DNA from 3 places in the Isoptericola maris genome. Region 2 is predicted to be linked to each of the others. Evidence: riboswitches for the same ligand, from Rfam matches in the RefSeq annotation. Region 2 holds a riboswitch; each other region holds the start of a gene.
What was found. A riboswitch is a leader RNA that binds a small molecule or an ion and turns the genes downstream of it on or off. The one in region 2 is predicted to bind cyclic di-AMP.
Positions count from the first base shown of each region.

Region 1: another riboswitch for cyclic di-AMP. It lies ahead of ACH5HR_RS11135 (C40 family peptidase); the one in region 2 lies ahead of ACH5HR_RS05525 (C40 family peptidase).
Region 3: another riboswitch for cyclic di-AMP. It lies ahead of ACH5HR_RS06535 (M15 family metallopeptidase); the one in region 2 lies ahead of ACH5HR_RS05525 (C40 family peptidase).

Region 1 covers NZ_JBLUNY010000006.1:199,548-206,557, forward strand. The annotation lists gene ACH5HR_RS11115 (ABC transporter permease) at 1-105, shown strand, start outside; gene ACH5HR_RS11120 (DUF559 domain-containing protein) at 197-1,087, opposite strand; gene ACH5HR_RS11125 (universal stress protein) at 1,235-2,176, opposite strand; gene ACH5HR_RS11130 (C40 family peptidase) at 2,328-3,149, opposite strand; cyclic di-AMP (ydaO/yuaA leader) riboswitch at 3,150-3,339, opposite strand; gene ACH5HR_RS11135 (C40 family peptidase) at 3,601-4,389, opposite strand; cyclic di-AMP (ydaO/yuaA leader) riboswitch at 4,392-4,547, opposite strand; gene ACH5HR_RS11140 (iron-dependent transcriptional repressor DtxR) at 4,735-5,433, opposite strand; gene serC (phosphoserine transaminase) at 5,536-6,663, shown strand; gene ACH5HR_RS11150 (MHYT domain-containing protein) at 6,758-7,010, shown strand, end outside.
Region 2 covers NZ_JBLUNY010000002.1:292,712-299,721, forward strand. The annotation lists gene ACH5HR_RS05510 (SDR family NAD(P)-dependent oxidoreductase) at 1-662, opposite strand, end outside; gene ACH5HR_RS05515 (exodeoxyribonuclease III) at 693-1,493, shown strand; gene ACH5HR_RS05520 (septum formation family protein) at 1,537-2,289, shown strand; cyclic di-AMP (ydaO/yuaA leader) riboswitch at 2,615-2,764, shown strand; gene ACH5HR_RS05525 (C40 family peptidase) at 2,766-3,635, shown strand; gene ACH5HR_RS05530 (ABC transporter ATP-binding protein) at 3,824-4,537, shown strand; gene ACH5HR_RS05535 (hypothetical protein) at 4,537-5,415, shown strand; gene ACH5HR_RS05540 (sensor histidine kinase) at 5,508-6,839, shown strand; gene ACH5HR_RS05545 (response regulator transcription factor) at 6,836-7,010, shown strand, end outside.
Region 3 covers NZ_JBLUNY010000002.1:496,397-503,406, reverse strand. The annotation lists gene glmS (glutamine--fructose-6-phosphate transaminase (isomerizing)) at 1-1,607, shown strand, start outside; gene ACH5HR_RS06535 (M15 family metallopeptidase) at 1,617-2,477, opposite strand; cyclic di-AMP (ydaO/yuaA leader) riboswitch at 2,477-2,629, opposite strand; gene ACH5HR_RS06530 (LLM class flavin-dependent oxidoreductase) at 2,781-3,761, shown strand; gene ACH5HR_RS06525 (VOC family protein) at 3,790-4,524, opposite strand; gene ACH5HR_RS06520 (arginine deiminase) at 4,666-5,922, shown strand; gene ACH5HR_RS06515 (VOC family protein) at 5,927-6,331, opposite strand; gene ACH5HR_RS06510 (TetR/AcrR family transcriptional regulator) at 6,402-6,983, shown strand; gene ACH5HR_RS06505 (ferric reductase-like transmembrane domain-containing protein) at 6,997-7,010, opposite strand, start outside.

The DNA of each region.
Region 1 (7,010 bases), on a different contig from region 2:
GGTTCGGCGGGTTGGGGCGACGTGACGACGGTGCTGATCTCCGCCGTCGTGATGACCGCGGTGTTCGCCCCGATCACGATGTACCTCTACCGCAACCGCCACTGACCCCCGCCTCTCGGTTCGTTGTGGGCGCGATTTCTGGCCCGAATTGCCGTCTTTGGGGGCATTTATGCCCCAGAAATCGCGCCCACAACGGCTACCGCAGCGCCTGGCGGGTGCGTCCCACCAGTCTCGTCCCGTCCCGGACGATATCGTCGGCCACCGCGACGATCACGGTGTGCCCGATCTCCTCGAGCCACCGGCGACGGCGGACGTCATCTCGCCACTGCTCCTTGTCGGTCCGATGCTGGTCACCGTCGTACTCGATGACCACCCTCTGTGCCGGATAGAGCAGGTCGCACCGCTTCACGTACGTCCCGTCGGCGAGACGAACCACCTCGTTCACGACGGGACACGGCAAGCCGGCACCGGTCAGAAGCAGACGCGTGCGCGTCTCCATGACCGAGTCCGTGCCCGGCCGGACCCGCGAGAGCTGGTCGCGCACCTGCGCGATGCCCTTCACCTTTCGGGTCGCCTCGGCCTTGCGCTGTAGCTCCGCCACCGAGGTGAGCATCCACTTGCGCCGGAGGAACGAGTCACCGAGCACCACGACATCGTCCGGGAGTCGCAGACCGACACCGACATGGACGAAGGTCTGCGCCGGCGCCGTCACGCGCAACCCGCCGACGTCCACGACGTCGAGGCTCTCCTGCCTGCTCCGGTGTGCCACGACCCCGGGCCTCTGGGCACGTTCCGCAGGGTTCGACGAGATGACGTGCAGCGCGTCGTCCTGGGCGATCGTCCAGGGCACGTCGACGCCGAGCAGGCGCAGTGCCGTCCCGTGGCTGAAGGCGACGGAGTCGTCCAGCACGGTCGCGAGGGCGCGGCAGCGGGTGAGGAAGTCCTGGTGCTGCGGGCCCGGGACACGGACGCCGTGAAAGGGAGCCGCCAAGGAGTCGCCGATACGCAGCGATTCGGCGGAGGTACCGCGGCCGATCGCTGATCGCACGGAGAAGGGCGAGGCGGCTCTGTGATCGGGCGTCGACATGCACCGACCGTGCCAGAACGGGCACCTCGGCGAGGTCGCCTATCCACAGCCCCGGGCGACCATCGATTGTGGGCGCGATTTCTGGGCCGTGGATGCCCCCAAAAGGGGCATATCAGGCCAGAAATCGCGCCCACAACATCACGGGGGTCAGGCGGCGGGGTCGGCCTGCATCTCTTCGTCGCAGCGACGGGTGACGACCAGCACCGGGCACTGGGAGTGGTGCAGCACCGCCTGGCTGGTCGAGCCGAGGAGCAGCCCGCGGAAGCCGCCACGCCCTCGTGAGCCGACCACGACGAGGTCGGCCGCCGACGAGAACTCGGTGAGCAGCTCGGCCCCCGACCCGTCCAGCACGTGGCGCTTGATCGTGAGGCCCGGATGCTCCGCCTGGATCTGGTCGACGATCACGTCCAGCCCCGCCTCCACGTCCGCGAGCACCTGCTCGTGATCGATCTGGGACGGCAGCCAGGCGAGCACCCCGGCGCCCGACCCGAGCGGCACGCCGGCGACTGCGACCAGCTCGGCATCCCACGACTTCGCCTGGTCGACGGCGTACCGCAGTGCGACCTCGGACGTCGGCGAACCGTCGACGCCGACGACGATCCGGCTGACCTCGTGGACGGTGTCACCGTCGCGGCGCCGCGGGTCGTCGGCACCCTCACGGTGCGGGACCACGACCGTCGGGCAGTGCGCGTGCGCCGGCAGCGCCGACGACACGGTGCCGAGCAGACGCTCCGTGAAACCGCCACGGCCGCGGGTGCCCACCACGGCGAGCGAGTGCTCGGACGACATCTCGACGAGCACACCCGCCGCGTCCCCCGTGGCGACCGTGCCCTGCACCGGGACGCCGAGCGGTGCGACCCGCGCCTCGGCCTCCGCGAGCACTGCCTTGGCACCTTCGGCGATCGCCGTGTCGTCGAGTGCCGCGTATCCGCCGTCGAGCGACGCCGCCGTGAAGGAGGGCAGCGAGTAGCTGCACACGATGTGCAGCCCCCATCCGACCCGCTGGGCGTACGCCGCGGCCCAGTCCAGGGCGTGCAGGCTCGCGGTCGAGCCGTCGACGCCCACCAGGACGACCTCTGGACGTGTCATGTCGCGCCTCCCGTCATGTCCGGACCTCACCGTCCGGAGCCACCTTAGTTCAAGGATATCGAAAGACGCCCGCAAGGTGTAGCAAAGGGAAGCACGACGCCCCGACGTTCGCAGGGAACGTCGGGGCGTCGGTGATGCTGGAGAGGAAGCCTCAGCCGGTGACCCGGAGGAACACCGGGCTGGACTGCCAGATGCCGGACTGGCGGACCGTCCACCCGCCCGGACGCGTGGCCTCGATCTGCTGGCCGTTGCCGATGTAGATCGAGATGTGACCGGGCGACCAGATGAGGTCACCGGGCTGCGCCTCGGCGCGCGACACCACGGTGGTGGCGGACGAGCTACGCATCTGGCTGGACGAACGCGGCAGCGACGTCACGCCGACCTGGGCGTAGGCGTAGGTCACCAGGCCCGAGCAGTCGAACCCGGACGGCGAGGCGCCACCGACCACGTACTTGGTGCCGATGTACCGGGCGGCGATCGAGGCGACCTGCGAGCCGCGCGAGCCGTCCGCGGCGGGGGCCGCTGCGGACTCAGTGCTCGCAGCCGAGGTGTCGGCGCTCGTCGTGCTGGAGTCGACGGCGGTGCGCTCGGCCGACCGGGAGGGAGCGACCTCGCGGACGGGCTCCGGCTCGGGCTCGGGTGCCGCCTTGATCTCGGCCGCCTTGGCGACCTTCGGGGTCACCTTCTCGACGGACATCTTGGCCCCGGCGTCCACGGTGACGACCGGAGCCGACTCGAGGGCGGTACGAGCCTGGTCGGTCAGCGCGCCGAGGTCGACCGTGCTGAGCTTCTTGGCCGCGTCGTTGTCGACCGGAGCGGCCTGCGCCGCAGTGGCGCCACCGATGGTCGAGACGAGCAGACCACCAGCAGTGGCGACGACGGCGGCACGACGACCGGCAGCCGCAGACGGAGCGGCGAGCATCGGGCGGCGTGCGGCACGGTGCTTGCCGCGCGTCCTGGTAGGTGCGTTCACGTGTTCCCTCTCCTGTCGCCTACGAGGTCAGCTGTCGGGTTCGGGTGGGAGAAATCACCCGGCCACCGAGAACTCTCGTTCTCGACGACTTCACCCCAAGGACACCGTCTCCGGTGCCCGAAAGTGGGTCCCCCGCTCCTGCCGGCGGTCTTGGTCCCTGACCGGTGGCAGGACTCGGCGTCCGGTCAGGATCCGGAAGAGTTCTCGACCGGACGTGGAAACCGTAGCGGATCTCGGCGGCCATGTCACGTTTAGGTCACGGTGATCCGTGACGCAGCCCGCTGGAGGCCTCCCGGACCCGCTGGACGCCCCGCTGAAGCCCGTGATCACGCCGCCCGGACAGTTCCCCGTCCGCGCGGCCCCGGACGCTCAGCGGCCCTTCCCGCCCCGAGACACCAAGAGGCCCCGCCGCGCAGGTGCGCGGCGGGGCCTCGTCGGTGTCGTGGAAGCGTCAGCCCACGCGGATGAACGTGGGGTTCGACTGCCAGATGTTGCGGAACTGGATCGTCTTGCCGGGACGCGGCGCGTCGATCTGCGTGTTGCCGCCGGCGTAGATGGCGATGTGGCCCGGGGACCAGATGAGGTCGCCCGGCTGCGCGGCGGAGCGCGAGACGACGGTGCCCGCGTAGCGCTGGTCCGACGAACCGCGCGGCAGCGAGACGCCGGCCTGCGCGAACACGTACTGCGTGAAGCCCGAGCAGTCGAACCCGGACGGCGACGTGCCGCCGGAGACGTACGGGACACCCACGTAGCGCGAAGCGATGGAGATGATGGACGAGCCGTTGGCCGAGGCCGGTGCGGCGGCCTGGGTGGAGGAGGAGGACGACTCGCTGCTGCTCGTGTCGACGGCGGTGCGCTCACCCGAACGGGACGGGGCGACCTCGCGGACGGGCTCCGGCTCCGGCTCCGGTGCCGCCTTGATCTCGGCGGCCTTGGCGATCTTGGGGGTGACCTTCTCGACGGACATCTTGGCGTCGGCGTCGACGGTGACCACAGGGGCCGCCTCGAGGGCCGTCCGAGCCTGGTCGGTCAGCGCGCCGAGGTCGACGGTGCTGAGCTTGTTGGCCGCGTCGTTGTCGACCGGAGCGGCCTGTGCTGCGGTGGCGCCACCGATGGTCGAGACGAGCAGGCCACCAGCGGTGGCCACGACGGCGGCCCGACGGCCAGCAGCCGCGGACGGCGCAGCCAGCACGGGACGGCGTGCGGCACGGTGCTTGCCACGCGTGGTGCGAGCAGTCACGTTCAACCTCTCCTTGTCGCCTACGAGGTCAGCTGTCGGGTTCGGGTGGGAGAAAACACCCGGCCACCGAGAACTCGCGCTCTCGACGACTTCACCCCAAGGACACCGTCTCCGGTGCCCGAAAGTGGGTCCCCCGCTCCTGCCAGCGGTCATTCGTGGAAACCAGGACGGCGGCAGGGTTAGGCGTCCGTCCCGGTACTCGCCGGAGGAATCTCCCGCAAGCGTGTCCGACCGTACCCGAACCGGCTGGCGATGTCACGTTCCGATCACGACCCTGTGGACGGCCTCCGCGCAGCACCTGGACCCGCCTTCCGCAGCACCGGGGAGACGCCGCCCGGAACGCGCTCAGCGCGCCGCGACGAACAGGTGCTTGGCGAGGTCCTCGGGCAGCTCGAGGCCCTCGTCGGCGCCCGAGGCCTGCACGGCGTAGTAGTCGCCGATCGCTCTCGCCTGGACGCGCGTGCCAGGCAGCAGCCCGACCTTCGCCAGCCGTGCGAGGAACTCGTCGTCGACCTGGACGGGCTCGGCGATGCGCTGCAGCACGACCGTCACCTCGTCGGAGCCGCCCCGCAGGAAGGTCGGCAGGGACTGCACGCCGTCGAGGAACGGCACGTCCTCGTACTGCTCGCCCAGCTCGGACAGTCCCGGGATCGGGTTGCCGTAGGGGTCGTGGTGCGGGTGGTCGAGGAGTGTGACGAGGCGCCGTTCGACGAGGTCGCTCATGACGTGCTCCCAGCGGCACGCCTCGTTGTGGACGTGCTCCCAGTCCAGCTTGATGACGTCGGTGAGGAGCCGCTCCGCCAGCCGGTGCTTGCGCATGACGCGGGTCGCCTTCGACCTGCCGTCGTCCGTGAGCTCGAGGTGACGGTCGCCCGTGACGATCACCAGGCCGTCCCGCTCCATCCGCGCGATCGTCTGCGAGACCGTGGGCCCCGAGTGACCGAGGCGCTCCGCGATCCGTGCACGGAGCGGCGTGATGCCCTCCTCACCGAGCTCGTAGATCGTCTTGAGGTACATCTCGGTGGTGTCGATCAGGTCGGTCACGTCCACTCCCGTCTTGAGGCCCGGGCCTAGTCTATTCGCACACGTCACCGTTCGAACGTCCTCGCACGTGCGAACGGACACACCACGAGCCACGGAGCCCATATGACCCTGCAGATCCCCTCGTCGCTGCTGCCGTCGGACGGCCGGTTCGGCTCCGGTCCGTCGAAGGTTCGCACGGCTCAGGTCATGGCTCTGGGTGCGGCCGGGGACCCGGCCCGGCCCGTGCTCGGCACCTCGCACCGGCAGCCTGCCGTGAAGGACCTGGTCCGCCGGGTGCGCGCGGGCCTCGCGGACCTCTTCGACCTTCCCGACGGCTACGAGGTCGTGCTGGGCAACGGGGGGTCGACGGCGTTCTGGGAGGTGGCGACGGCGTCTCTCGTCCGTGAGCGGGCCCAACACGCGACGTTCGGCGAGTTCGGCGCCAAGTTCGCGGCTTCGACGCGCCGTGCACCGTTCCTGGCCGACCCGGAGGTCGTCGAGGCCGCACCGGGGAGCGTGGCGTACCTCGCGCCGTCGGACGCCGTGGACGTCTATGCCTCTCCCCACAACGAGACGTCGACGGGTGCGATGGCGCCGGTTCGCCGGCCGGCGGGGAGCGACCAGCTCCTCCTGACGGACGCGACGTCGGGCGCGGGCGCCCTGCCCGTGGATGTCCGTGAGACGGACGTGTACTACTTCGGCCCGCAGAAGGCCTTCGGGGCCGACGGCGGCCTGTGGCTCGCGCTGTGCAGCCCGGCCGCGATCGAGCGGGCCGCCGAGGTCGAGCCGTCCGGCGGCGGCCGCTGGGTGCCCGAGTTCCTGTCGCTGACGACGGCACTGGCGAACTCGCGGCAGGACCAGACGCTGAACACCCCGGCGGTCGGCACGCTCGTGATGCTCGCCGACCAGGTCGAGTGGATCCTCGGCCAGGGCGGGCTCGCGTGGTCGACGGCGCGCTGCGCCCGCTCCGCCGAGATCCTCTACGGCTGGGCGGGGTCCCGCGACTGGGCGACCCCGTTCGTCGAAGATCCGGCGGAGCGGTCCACCGTGGTGGGGACGATCGACCTGGACGCCGCGGTCGACGCGAGCGCCGTCGTCGGACACCTGCGGGACAACGGGGTGCTCGACGTCTTCCCGTACCGCAAGCTGGGCCGCAACCAGATCCGGGTCGGGATGTTCCCCGCGGTGGAACCGTCCGACGTCGAGGCACTGGTCAACTGCGTAGATTATCTCGTCGACCGCCTCGCGTGATCTACTGAGCGAGAATTTCACCCGCTCTCCTGCTAGCCTTCCCGACATATCTCGCATACACGACATGCGTGACGCGTCAGAGAGGATGCCGGGGATGGACCACTTCACATACGGGATGCTGACGCCACTGGCGGGCTACATTGCTTCGTTCATCGGCTGCCTGACGGGACTCTCCGCGACGTCGCGGGCACGCGCGGCGACGGGAGTGGCCGCCAAGAGCGTCTGGCTCGCCATCGGCGCGGTCGCGATCGGCGGTACCGGGGTGTGGGTCATGCACTTCATCGCGATGCTCGGGTTCACCGTGCACGGCATGCCGATCAAGTACGACATCCCCCAGACCATCGCGT
Region 2 (7,010 bases):
TCCGCGAGCGCCTGCGCGACGACGAAGGGCGCGTCGAGCCAGGCGGCGTCGGGCATCTGACTCATCGAGAGCCCGGCACGGTCGTGGAACTCGGTGTGCGTGTAGCCGGGGGAAAGCACGGTGGCGGTGACGCCGGAGCCCTGCAGCTCGACGGCGAGCCCTTCGGTGAAGGAACGCACGTAGGCCTTGGCGGCGGCGTACGTGCCGCCCGCGGTGAGGGCGGCGACGGAGCCGACGTTGAGGACGGCGCCACGCCCGCGGGTGGACATCTGCCCGACGGCGGCGTGGCTGAGCTGGACGACGGCGCGCACCATGACGTCGACGGCGTCCAGCTCGACGTCGACGTCCCCGCCGACGAACCGTTGCGCGGTGGCGAACCCGGCGTTGTTGACGAGCAGGCCCACGGGACGGCGGTCCTCGCCCGGCTCGTCCCCGGTGACGGCGAGCCGCTCGGCGACCCGGGCGACGTCGTCCGGGTCGGACAGGTCGGCGGGCAGGACCTCCACCTGGACCCCGGCGGCGGCGCGGATCTGCCCGGCCACCTGCTCGAGGCGCTCGGTGGTGCGCGCCACGAGCACGAGGTCGTGGCGTGCCGTGGCGAGCTGCCAGGCGAACTCCAGTCCGAGGCCGGCGGTGGCGCCGGTGACGAGCGCGGTTCCCATGAACGCACTCTATGGCCCTAGGGTGCGTGCGTGCGTATCGCCACGTGGAACGTCAACTCCCTGCGGACCCGGCTGGACCGCGTGCTGGCGTTCCTGGAGCGCTCGAGCATCGACGTGCTCGCGCTGCAGGAGACGAAGTGCCGCGACGACCAGCTCCCGGTGGCCCCGTTCGAGGCGGCGGGCTACGAGGTCGCGCACACGGGGTACCACCAGTGGAACGGTGTCGCGATGGTCTCCCGCGTGGGCCTGGAGGACGTCGCGACGTCGTTCGCCGACCAGCCGGCGTTCGGCAAGCCAGGCCAGGAGCCGCGGGTCGAGGCGCGCGCGATCGGCGCGACCTGTGGCGGCGTGCGGCTCTGGTCGCTCTACGTGCCGCACGGGCGTGCGCTGACGGACCCGCACTACGCGTACAAGCTCGCCTGGCTCGACGGGCTGCGCGCGGACGCCGCGGCGTGGCTGCAGGCCGACCCGAGGGCGCAGGTCGGCCTGCTGGGCGACTGGAACGTGATCCCCCGTGACACGGACGTGTGGGACGTGACCGCGTTCGAGGGGCACACGCACGTCTCCGCCCCGGAACGGGCGGCCTTCGCGGCGTTCGAGGAGGCCGGGTACACCGAGGTCACCCGCGAGCACCTGCCGGCCGAGCACACCTACACCTACTGGGACTACCAGCAGCTCGCGTTCCCGCGGAACCGCGGGATGCGCATCGACTTCGCCTACGCCTCGCCGGCGCTGCGCGACCGCGTCACGTCGGTGGCGATCGACCGGGACGAGCGGCGCGGCAAGGTCGCCAGCGACCACGTGCCGGTCGTGCTGGACCTCGCCGGTTGACCGCGGCGCCGGCAGATCGATCGACACGCTCTAGGTTGTTCCCATGACCGACGTTCCCGACCGCTCCGAGGACCCGCTGTTCGTCTCGCCCGGCCCGGGGCCGGCCGGGACGCCAGGCCCGGAGGGAACGCCGGGCCCGGAGGGGACGCCAGGCCCGGGGCACCGCGGGTCCGACGGCGGCACCCCGGCAGGCCGGTCCGCGGCGGTCCACCAGCCGGTCGTGCCCGAGGACCCGGCCGCGTACGGGGCGCGCTGGGGAGCTCCCGGCGGGCCGACGCCGGCCGACCGCGCCGCCGCCCGCCGTCGGGCACGGGTCTGGGTGTTCTCGGTGCTGGCCGTGGTGGTGCTGGTCGTGGCGGTGGCCGCGGGGGGTTCGTGGTGGGCGAACCGGGCGCACGACCGCGCGTGGGAGCCGGTGGCAGCCGACGTCGTCGAGCCGACCTCGGCTCACGCGGTCCAGCTCGTGCTGGGCTCGTGCGTGGCCGACATCCCGGGCTCGACGTCGGTGGACACGGTCGAGGTGGTCCCGTGCCGGGACGAGCACACGGCGCAGGTGGTGGGGCGGCACGACTCGGCGGCCGACGAGGTGTGGCCGGGCACCGACGTCGTGGTGGCGCGTGCCGCACGCGGGTGCACCCCGGAGCTGCTCGGTGCGGGAGCGAGAGGCTCCGACGACGTGGCCGACCTGACCTGGGTGCTGTGGACTCCCAGCGAGGAGTCGTGGGCCGAGGGCGACCGAGCAGGTCTGTGCGTCGGCGTCTGGCCCGCTCCCCGGACGGGCAGCCTGCTCGAGTGAGCCGAGATCGGCGCGCCTCGCCCCGAGTTGTGAAGGTCTCGGCATGACCTGCGAGAACGGTACCCCGCAGCCCTCGGATGGTGGCGCTCTCATCGGGCACTCGTGATATATCGGGCGTCGATCCGTCCCTGTGTGGCGAGAAATAGAGCGATTTGCCGTATCGAGGAGGAATGCGCCCGCCGACGCATTTCTTCACACCTTCTCCCCGAGTGGCCCCACAACCCATCGTTATCTGATTGTGATCTGCGAGGAACTCGCCGCTAGCGTGCCCGGGTCGCCCCATGTCCGGGGTGAACGGTCGGGCCGCAAGCCGAGTGCTGCCGGCGGCCCGACATCACCGAACCCACGGCAGCAGCGGGAGAACCACGTTCTTCGGGCGGACTCGTGCCGCCCTCGGGGTTAAGCCGTCTCACGACGGCGGGCCATCACTTCTCGGCCTCATCCGACAGCTCATCTCGCAGGCTGGAGAGGTCGCCATGTCAATGCACCACAGTGCTGCGCGCCCGCAGGGCGCCACCACCGCGCGCATGCCGCGCCTGCGACGCTCGACCGTCGCCATCGCCCTGTCCGCCGCGCTCGCCGGCGGCACCGTCGTCGCCGGAGCCGGGCAAGCGTCGGCAGCGCCCTCGCCCACCGCGGCGACCGTCTCGACGACACACCTGCCGACCGCCGGCCACGGCGTCATCACGGCCAAGAAGTCGAAGCCCGTCGTCAAGGCGTCGGTCTCGCGCAAGACCGCCAAGCAGGGCAAGGGCAAGACCCGCCCCAAGTTCACCGTGCAGGTCACGAAGGGCGGCGACGCCGTGAAGGGCCGCGTCCGGCTCTTCGTCGACGGCAAGAAGGTCAACGTCAAGAAGCTGAACAAGAACGGCATCGTGCGCATGAAGCCGCTCCTGAAGCGCTACGACGTGGGCAAGAACCGGATCCGCCTGACCGTGGTGCCCGCCAGGTCGACCGGGCTGGCCAAGGTCAAGAAGCACCGCACCATCACGCTCAAGGCGAAGCAGAGCCGCGGCGCCAAGGTCGTCAAGGTGGCCAACCGCTACGTCGGCCACCGCTACTCCTACGGCGGCACCAGCCCGTCGTCCGGGTTCGACTGCTCGGGCTTCACCTCGTACGTGTACAAGAAGGCGGTCGGCAAGAAGCTGCCGCGCACGACGTCCGCACAGAAGCGGGCCGGCAAGGCGGTCTCGCGGTCCAAGGCCCGCCCCGGCGACATCGTCTACACCCCGGGTCACGTCTCCATCTACGCCGGCAACGGCAGGATCATCGAGTCGGCGCGTCCCGGCGTCGGCGTCGTGAAGCGCAAGATGTGGCAGAACAACCCGACGTTCATCCGCATCTGAACCGTCCGGACGGCACGTCAGGCTGGGCCCGCACTCCCCCGGAGTGCGGGCCCAGCCCGTTCTGCCGCGAGGCCTCCACCAAAAGTCGTAGCCCACGTTCCCCCTCCCGCCAGAAGCGACGACGGCGTCGCCCCGGCCAGTCTGGAGGCACCGCACCGCACCGGCGCGGACACACGAGAGGGGAACACGTGCCCGCCATACAGATCACCGGCCTGCGCAAGTCGTACGGAACGTTCGACGCCGTGCAGGGCGTCGACCTCACGGTCGAGAGCGGACGCGTCGTCGGGCTGCTCGGCCCGAACGGCGCGGGCAAGACCACGACGCTGCACGTCCTGCTCGGCCTCGCCGCGCCCACCGCCGGCGAGGCCCTCGTCCAGGGCCGCCGTCACAGCGACCTCGACGACCCCGCGCGGACCGTCGGCGCGCTCCTCGACGCCGGGGGTCTGCACCCCGGACGCACCGGCCGCGACCACCTGCGCATCCTCGCCCTGGCCGGCGGGATACCGGCCCGCCGGGTCGACGACGTCCTGGAGATCGTCGGGATGACGCCCGCCGCCGACCGCCGCGTCCGCACCTACTCGCTGGGCATGCGGCAACGTCTGGGCCTCGCCGCGGCACTCCTCGGCGATCCCGGGATCCTCGTCCTCGACGAGCCCGCCAACGGCCTCGACCCCGCAGGTATGCGCTGGCTGCGCGAGATGCTGAGGTCCTTCGCCGACGGCGGTGGCGCCGTCCTGCTCGCCAGCCACGTCCTCGCCGAGGTCACCCAGGTGGCCGACGACGTCGTCGTGGTCGGCCAGGGCCGCGTCATCACCGCGGGCCCGCTCGACGAGCTCGTCCAGGACTCCTCCCTCGAGGACGTCTACCTCGACCTGACCGCCACCACCGCAGGAGTGCGCTGATGTTCCGTGCCGAGATGCTCAAGCTCCGTTCCACCCGCTCTCCCTGGGTCATCGGGATCGTCGCCGTCGCGGGCGCCGCGCTCGTCCAGGCCCTGACCATCCTGATGCCCCGTGTGCTCCAGGGCCTCGACGCGTTCGCGGCGTCCACCGGTTCCGCCGGGCCCTCGGCGGACCTGATGCCCGAGCTCGGCGCCCTGACCGACGTCGGCGACGCCACGGTCCAGCGCGGCATGCTCGACCTGCTCGGCAACGGCCCCTCGGGCACCGGCTCCGTCGGTGTCGTGACGCTCTGCCTGCTGATCCTGGGTGCGCTGGCGGGCACCACCGACTTCCGCACGGGCGGCATCGTCCCGACCGCTCTCGTGGTGCCCTCCCGCACCCGGATCCTGCTCGGCAAGGCGACCGCGACGGCGGTCGCAGCGCTGGTGATCGGCGTCGCGCTCGCACTCGTCTCAGCCCTCGGCCTCGCGACGGCCGTGCTGACCGCCCCGGGCGCCGAGCTGGCCGTCGGTGCCGATGAGATCCTCGGCATCTGGGCACGCGGCCTGGGCGTCCTCGTGGCGTTCACCTGGCTCGGCCTCGGCATCGGCGTCCTCGTGCGCGGACAGGTCGCGGCGATCGTCGTCGTGGTGGCGCTCGCGTTCGTCGAACCCATGGTCCAGGCGATCGTCGCGCTGCTGTCCGCCGGTGGGTCGTCGGCCATGTCGTGGCTGCCGCTGACCATCGGGGCGCTCGCCTCGGCCGGCCAGGGCGCCGGCGGCATGCTCGGCGGTACCGAGACGATCGGCGTGGCGGCCGCCCTCGCCGGGCTCGCGGCGTGGGTCGCCGTCGTGCTCGGCTCCGGAGCGGTGACGTTCCGCCGCCGCGACCTCCTCTGAGACCGCCCGGTCCGGAGGCACCCGGCCTGCGGGCCCGGTATCTCCGGCCGGTAGTCTCGGCCCCAGCACCCGACGGACGAGAGGCAGCTCGCGTGATCGGCTCCCTGCGCCGGCGTCTCCGCGCCGACCCCACCACGCCCGTCGGCCGCGACGCCGTCCTCGGAGCGGTGGTCGCCGTGCTGACCATCGCGTTCTTCCTGGTGGTCGAGAAGATCGCGCTCGACGACGTCGTCGTCCTGCTCGTCGACCAGGGCACCGACGCGGCGCAGATCGAGGGCCGCGGCCGGTTCGCGGTGGTCGCCGTGATCGTCGCCCAGGCGATGTTCCTGACGCTGCGCCGGCGGTCACCGCTGCTGTGCCTCGCGCTCGTCGCGGGCGCGCAGGTGGCCCTCGTGGCCGTCATGTCCCCGATCATGTCGTTCCAGGCGCCGGCCACGCTCGTCGCGGCCTACTCGGTGGGCGCGTACGCCCGGCGACACGTCGCGCTCGGGTGGGCCGGCGGCGCGGCCGTGGTGCAGACGCTCCTCGGCTTCGTGCTCACCGGGCCCGTCCCCGAGCACCTGCCCGCCACCGGGACGGCCGCGACCCAGCTGTGGACCGGGCTCCTCTCGGCGCTGGTGGCGTACGTGGGCGCGACGCTGATCGGTGTGTACGTGGGCACCCGCCGGGAGCTCGAGACCCAGCTGCGCGGACGTGCCGAGCAGGCGGAGCGCGAACGGGAGGCCCTGGCCTCCCGCGCGGTGCTCGAGGAGCGCAACCGCATGGCGCGCGAGCTGCACGACATCGCCGCGCACCACCTGTCCGGGATCGTCGTCCAGGCCGCCGCGGCGGAACGCCTCGTCGGCACCGACCCGGACCGCGCCCGGGAGTCCCTGCGCTGGATCCGCACCCAGGGGCGCTCCACCCTGGACGACCTGCGGCTCGTCGTCGGCCTCCTGCGGTCCGGGGACCGACCGGACGGCCGGGACGGCAACGACGGGGACGCGCCGCAGCCGACCCTCGCCGACGTGCCGCAGCTGTTCGCGCTCGCCCGCTCCACGGGCGCCGACGTCCACCACGAGACCCGCGGCGAGGAGCGGGACGTCCCGCCCCACACCCAGCGCACCGTCTACCGGGTGCTGCAGGAGTCCCTCGCGAACGCCCGTCGCCACGCCCCCGGGCAGCCCGTCACCGTCGTGCTCGACCACCGGCCGGCCGAGCTCGTGCTCACCGTCCGCAACCGGGTGACCGTGCCCGGCGGCGCGTCGCGCACGGCGGCCGACGGCAGGAGCTCCCGTGCCGCGCCACCGGGGCACGGCCTCATCGGCATGTCGGAGCGCGCCGTGCTCGTCGGCGGGACCCTGGAGGCGGGCGCCACGCCGGACGGCGCCTGGCGGGTGCGGCTGACGGTCCCCCGCGCCGTCGTCACGCAGGAGGCCTCATGACCCGCGTCGTGCTGGTGGACGACCAGAGCGTCGTCCGCGCAGGGTTCGCCGTCATCCTCGGCAGCGAGGGGATCGACGTCGTCGGCGAGGCATCGAGCGGCACGCAGGCCGTCCAGGTCGTGCGCGCGCTGCGCCCCGACGTCGTCTGCATGGACGTGCGCATGCCCGGCG
Region 3 (7,010 bases), 200 kb from region 2:
CCACCCACGGCGAGCCCAGCGAGCGCAACGCCCACCCGCACACGTCGTTCGACGGCCGCGTCCACGTGGTCCACAACGGGATCATCGACAACTTCGCGACGCTGCGCAGCCGCCTGGCCGACGACGGCGTCGAGCTCACCTCCGACACGGACACCGAGGTGGTCGCCCACCTGGTGGCGCGCGAGCTCGCGACCGGCCTGAGCCTCGAGGACGCGGTGCGTGGCGCCGTCGGGCAGATCGTGGGCACCTACGCCCTCGCCGTGCTCGACGTCCAGACGCCCGAGCGCGTCGTGGTGGCGCGCAACGGCTCGCCGCTGCTGCTCGGCGTGGGCGACGGCGAGATGTTCGTCGCGTCGGACCCGGCGGCGATCGTGCGGCACACCAGCCAGGTCGTGCTGCTGGACGACGGCGACTTCGCCACCGTCACCGCGGACGGCTTCCACAGCTTCACCGCCGGCGAGGAGCGGACGGCGCGTGCCGCCGTCACGATCGACCTCACCGTGGAGGAGCTGGAGCTCGGTGGGCACGACCACTTCATGCACAAGGAGATCCACGAGCAGCCGGAGTCGGTGGAGCGGATGCTCACCGGGCGCCTCGACGACCGCTTCGGCACCGCCAAGCTCGCCGGCCTCAACCTCGAGCCGCGGGACCTGCGCCGCTTCGAGCGCGTCAAGGTGCTGGGCTGCGGGTCCGCCTACTACGTCGGCCAGCTCGGGGCCTCGATGATCGAGGACCTGGCGCGCATCCCCGCCGACGCGGAGCCCGCCAGCGAGTTCCGCTACCGCAACCCCATCATCGAGCCGAGCACGCTCTACGTGGTGGTGAGCCAGTCCGGCGAGACGGCCGACACGCTCTTCGCCGTCCGCGAGGTGGAGCGCAAGGGCGGCACCGTCGTCGGCCTCGTCAACGCCGTGGGCTCGTCCATCGCGCGGGAGGTCGACGGCGGCATCTACCTGCACGCCGGACCCGAGGTCGCGGTGGCCTCCACCAAGGCGCTGACGCACATGTCGATCGGGTTCGCGCTGCTGGCGCTCACCCTCGGGCGCGTGCACGACCTGTCGTTCGCCGACGGCCGGCGCATCATCGCCGGGCTGCGGGCGATCCCCGGCCAGATCGCCGAGATCCTCGCCGGCGAGGAGTCGCTCGCCGCCGCGGCCAAGGAGCTCTCGACGGCGCCGAGCCTGTTCTTCGTCGGTCGCGTCCGGGGCTACCCGGTGGCACGCGAGGGCGCCCAGAAGTTCAAGGAGATCACCTACCGGCACGCCGAGGCGTACCCGACGAGCGAGCTCAAGCACGGCCCCCTCGCTCTCATCAGCCCGGAGCTGCCCTCGGTCGCGATCATCCCGGACGACGACCTCGTCGAGCGGAACATCACCGCGGCCCAGGAGATCCGGGCGCGTGGCGGCGCTGTCGTCGCGATCACGCACCCGGGCGTCGAGCTCGGGAACGCGGCGACGGCGCGCATCGAGGTGCCGCGCAACGAGGTCGAGCTCGACCCGATCCTGCTGACCATCCCCACCCAGCTGCTCGGCTACCACGCGGCCGTGGCGCTGGGCGAGGACGTCGACCGGCCGCGCAACCTCGCGAAGTCCGTCACCGTGGAGTGACGCGACCCGTCACGCGGCGGGGGAGAACTCCCAGTGCCACGGCTCGTAGGGTCCCGCACCGCCCTGGCGTGCCCAGGCCGGGTTGGTCCACCCCGCCGCGGGGCCGTGCTCGGCGAGCCAGGCCCAGCGGTCGCCGGCGTACGACTCCGGGCAGATGTCGACCGCGAGGCCCCAGCCGTGGTTGGAGGTGCCCGGGGTGGCCGCGAGGCCGGGCTTCTGCCCCTTGAGCACCACCTGCTGGTCGTAGCTGCGGTAGCCGTCGGTGATGCACATCTGCTCGCCGAACTGCTCGGTGTACGCGTCGTTCAGCGCGGCGAGAGCGGTCGCGGCGTCGGCGCGCAGGAGCACGGCGCCGGCCCACGGCGCGCAGAGGTCGGCCGTGGAGAGGCGGCCGTTGCTGCCCTGCGGGTCGATGCTCGGGTCGCAGCCCGGCGGCGGGACCTGCTCGTCCGGCGCGGCCGGGGCGGGGTCGGCCGGCACGATCTCGATCGAGTCCCGGTCGACGCGGTCGCCGTCCCGGGACACCTTGGCCTCCCGGTCGACGACGATCGCGACGCCGGACCGGGCGGCCGTGCCGGACCTGGAGGCCGACCGGTCGGAGCGCTCGGCGACCGCCCGTTCGGCGGCGGCGAGGGCCGCGGGATCGAGGGTCGTGGTCCCGGTCCCCTCGGCGTTGGCCTCCTCCGGCAGGACGGCCGGGGCGACGACGGCGGACGCCGTGGCGAGCGCGAGGGCGAACCCGGCGCCGACCTTCCCGGGACGTGGTGCCAGTCGTGCCGCCGGTCGCGGGGTCGTGCGTGAAGCACGGGAGGCGCGGGGCTGGGGCTCGGCGAAGTGCCGGCCACGGCGTGCGCGGGTGGAGCGGGTCATCGTCATCTCCTGGCGCCTTCGGGGTTAGCTGTCGGATTCGGGTCGGAGACTGACCCGGCCGCCGCGCGCTGCGCGGTCGGCTTCACCCCAAGGACGCCGTGGCGCCCGTCGTTGGTTCCCCCGCCCCGTGTCTGTTTCGGTCGACGACGCACGGTGACAGGGCTCGGCGCCCGTGCGACGTGCCTCGCGGCGTGGCGAGGCATGCAGAAACGTACCGCGCGGAGGCACCGATTGTCACGAACGCGTAACAGCATGTCCGGCGCTGGCATGATCGCGGGTGAGCCCGACGACGAAGGAGACCACGTGGCACCCTCCGAGACGACGACGGAACGTGCGGTCGGGGTGATGCTGCCCCGGGACCTGCCGGCCGGGGACGTCCTCGACTTCGCCCGGCGTGCCGACGCGCACGGCTTCGACGAGCTCTGGGTGGTCGAGGACCTCGGGTTCCGCGGGGGCACGGCGCAGGCGGCGGCGGTCCTCGCGGCGACCGAGCGGATCCGGGTGGGGGTCGGCGTCCTGCCCGCCGCAGCGCGGAACCCGGCGTTCACGGCGATGGAGGTCGCCACCCTGGGCCAGCTCTTCCCGGGCCGGGTCGACGTCGGCCTGGGGCACGGCATGCCGGGCTGGATGCGGTCCGCGGGGGCGTGGCCCAGCAGCCCGCTCACGCTGCTCGAGGAGCACCTGCGCGCCGTCCGCGCGCTGGTGCGGGGTGACGTCGTCGAGCTCGACGGGACCGCTCGCTACGTCGCGCTGGACGGCGTGCGGCTGGAACCCGCCGTCGTCCCCACGACGACCCCCCGCGTGCTGGCGGGCGTGCGGGGGCCGCGGTCCCTCGCGCTGGCCGGGCGGCAGGCGGACGGCACCGTCCTCGCGGAGCCGTGCGCCCCCGCGTACGTCCGGGCCGCGCTCGGCCACGTCGCCGCCGCGGGCCCGCACCGGGTCGTCACCTACGACGTCGCGGCGGTCGACGACGACGCGGCGCGTGCGCGGGACACGGCACGTCCCGGGCTGGAGTGGATCGGGGAGCCCGACTGGGACCCGCACGTCGCGCCGCTGCCGTTCGCCGAGGAGTTCCGGGCGCTGCGCCGCCGAGCGGGTTCGCGGGCAGAGTTCGTCCGGGACCTGCCGGACGAGTGGCTCGACGACCTCGCGCTGGCCGGGACGCCCGCGCAGGTGCAGGGCGGTGTCGCGGCCCGGTGGGACGCCGGGGCGTCCTGCGTGGTCATGATCCCCGTCGGCCCGGACCCGACGGCGGCTCTCGACGCGCTCGCGCGGGTGCTCTGAGACCGGGCGTCGACGGGCCGGGGCCGCCTCAGCCCCGCCCCAGGACGCAGAAGTCGTTGCCCTCGATGTCCGCGAGGCAGACCCAGGGCACGTCGCCCTGGCCGACGTCGGCGTCCGTGGCGCCCAGCGACCGCAGCCGCTCCACCTCGGCGGCCTGGGAGTCGCCGGGGTACGGCAGCAGGTCCAGGTGCACGCGGGTCCAGGCGGTCTCCGCGGGCGTGCGGACCAGCTCCAGGTAAGGGCCGACGTCCTGGGGGGCGCGCAGCCGGGCGTGGTCGTCGGAGACCTCGTGGACCTTCCAGCCCGTCGCCTCGCCCCAGAACCGAGCCATGGCGCGCGGGTCGGCGCAGTGGACCACCACGGCGGCGATCGGGCCGGTGTCCTGGTAGAGCGGCCGCGGCTCCAGCACGCAGAACACGTTGCCCTCCGGGTCGGCGAGCACGGTCCACGGCACGTCGCCCTGGCCGATGTCCGCCGGCTGCGCCCCGAGGTCGCGCAACCGCGCGACGAGCTCCGCCTGGTGGGCCTGCGACGTCGTGGCGAGGTCGAGGTGCGCGCGGTACCGCACGGTCTCGGGGTCCGGGACCCGGACGACGTCGACGCAGACGGCGGAGGGGTCCGGCCAGTCGAAGCCCGGCGGCTCGACGTTGGCCACCCCGGGGCCCTCGCTGTCGAGGCTCCAGCCGAGCGCGTCGGCCCAGAACCGCCCGAGCGCCGCCTCGTCGCGAGCCTTGAAGTTCACCTGCACGAGCTGGAGTGCCATGGCGCCCGACCCTACCCACGGAGGGCAGCGGTCGTCAGGGTGCGAGGCCCATCCGCGCCTGCCAGGATCGCGAAGAACGGGTGCCCGACGGCGCTGCACGCCACGGCCGAGCAGGCGGGACGGCGTGAGCGAAGGAGAAGCATGAGTGCAGGAGCGAGCGGTGCGGCGACGTACGGCGTCCACTCCGAGGTGGGTCGGCTGCGCAAGGTCCTGGTGTGCTCGCCAGGCCTGGCGCACGAGCGGCTGACGCCGACGAACTCGGACGACCTGCTGTTCGACGACGTGATGTGGGTGGAGGCCGCCCAGCGTGACCACCAGGACTTCGTCGACGAGCTGACCGGCCGCGGCGTCGAGGTGGTCGAACTGCACGACCTGCTCGCCCAGACCATGGCGCTGCCGGAGGCGCGGGCGTGGCTGCTGGACCGCAAGGTGGTGCCGAACCGCGTCGGGCTGGGCATGGTGGAGGGCACGCGCGCCTACCTCGACTCGCTGTCGCCGTCGGATCTGGCGCGGTCCCTGGTGGGCGGGCTGTCGACGACGGACCTGCCGGCGGACTACCGCACGGACTACGTCTCGCTCGCCCAGGAGGCGCCGGACGCCCGCGAGTACCTGCTGCCGCCGCTGCCGAACACCCTGTACACCCGCGACACCACGTGCTGGATCTACGGCGGGCTCACGCTGAACCCGCTGTACTGGCCGGCGCGCAAGGACGAGACGCTGCTGATGAAGGCGATCTACTCCTTCCACCCGGAGTACCGGGACGCGACGGTGTGGTGGGGCGACCCGGAGCAGGACTGGGGCCAGGCCACGCTCGAGGGCGGCGACGTGATGCCGGTGGGCTCCGGCGTCGTCCTGGTCGGCATGAGCGAGCGCACGTCGCGCCAGGCGATCAGCCAGCTCGCCAAGGCGTTGTTCGACGGCGGGGCGGCGGACCAGGTGGTCGTGGCCGGCATGCCGCGGCTCCGGGCGGCGATGCACCTGGACACGGTGTTCACGTTCGCCGACCGCGACCTGGTGACGGTGCACCCGACGATCGTCGACAACATCCGGCCCTACGTGCTGCGTCCGAGCGACCGCGCCCCGGGCGTGGAGGTCACGGACCATGGGGGCACACCGTTCGTGGACGTCGTGGCGCGCGCCATGGGGCTGGACCGGCTGCGCGTGGTCGAGACGGCGGGGGACGTGTACGCCTCGGAGCGTCAGCAGTGGGACTCGGGGAACAACGCGGTCGCCGTCGAGCCGGGGGTGGTCTTCACCTACGACCGCAACACCCTGACCAACGCGGAGCTGCGCCGTGCGGGCGTGGAGGTGATCACGATCGTCGGCGGGGAGCTGGGCCGCGGGCGCGGTGGCGGGCACTGCATGACGTGCCCGATCGTGCGCGACCCGGTCGCCTGAGCGCTCATTCGCGGTAGGCCGCCGCGAACTCGGCCGACGGCTCGATCGGCTGGATGACGTCGACGAGGACGCCGTCGGGCGCCTCCACGATCAGGTGGCGCTGCCCGAAGGGCTCGTCGCGCAGCGGCAGCACGGGCCGCAGACCGTGCTCGTCGACGAGTCGCCGGTGCTCCGCGTCGACGTCCTCGACCTCCAGGTTGAGCAGCAGCCCCTGGACGGGCCGGCCGAACCCGGCGGGCACGGTGGGGTGATCGGCGTCGAGCAGGGCCAGCTCGAAGGTGCCGCGGCGCAGGCTCACGTACCAGTCGGCCTCGAACGTGGTCTCGAAGTCCAGGACGCGGCGGTAGAAGTCGGCGGCGGAGCTGACGTCCGCGGACATGATGACGGGGTAGAAGCTCGTGACGGACATGGCGCCTCCTCGAAGACATACACTGCGTACGTAAACCACTATACATACGCTGTGCATGTCAGGAGGACCCATGCCACGCGCCACCGCCGCAGCGGCCGCCGAGACGGCCCGCCGCCTCGTGGAGATCGCCGCCGACCTGTTCGCCGACCGGGGCTACGCCGCCGTCGCGCTGGACGACGTCGCCGTCGCCGGCGGGGTGACGCGCGGAGCCGTCTACCACCACTACGGCAGCAAGGCAGGCCTCTTCCGGGCGGTGACCGCTCACCTGCAGCGGGAGGTCGCAGCGGCCCTCGTCGCGGCCGCGGAGACCACCGACGCCCCGGCGGACCGGCTGCGTGCCGGGAGCCACGCGTTCCTCGACGCGATCACCGCGCCACGGACGGTGCGCATCCTGCTCGTGGAGGCGCCCGCCGTCGTCGGCTGGCAGGAGTGGCGGGCCCTCGACGCCGAGTCCACGGCCGTGCACCTGCGCGACGCCCTCGCCGAGGCGGGCGTGGGCCCCGCGTTGCTGGACGCGCTGACCGCCCAGCTCTCCGGCGCGATGAACGAGGCCGCGCTGTGGCTCGTCGACCGCGGCGGGGACCCCAGGGCGCGCGAGGCCGCCCACCGGTCGCTGGACCTGCTGCTCGACGCCGCCGTCGCGCGCCGCTGACGGCGAGGCCGGCCTACGCTGACCGGC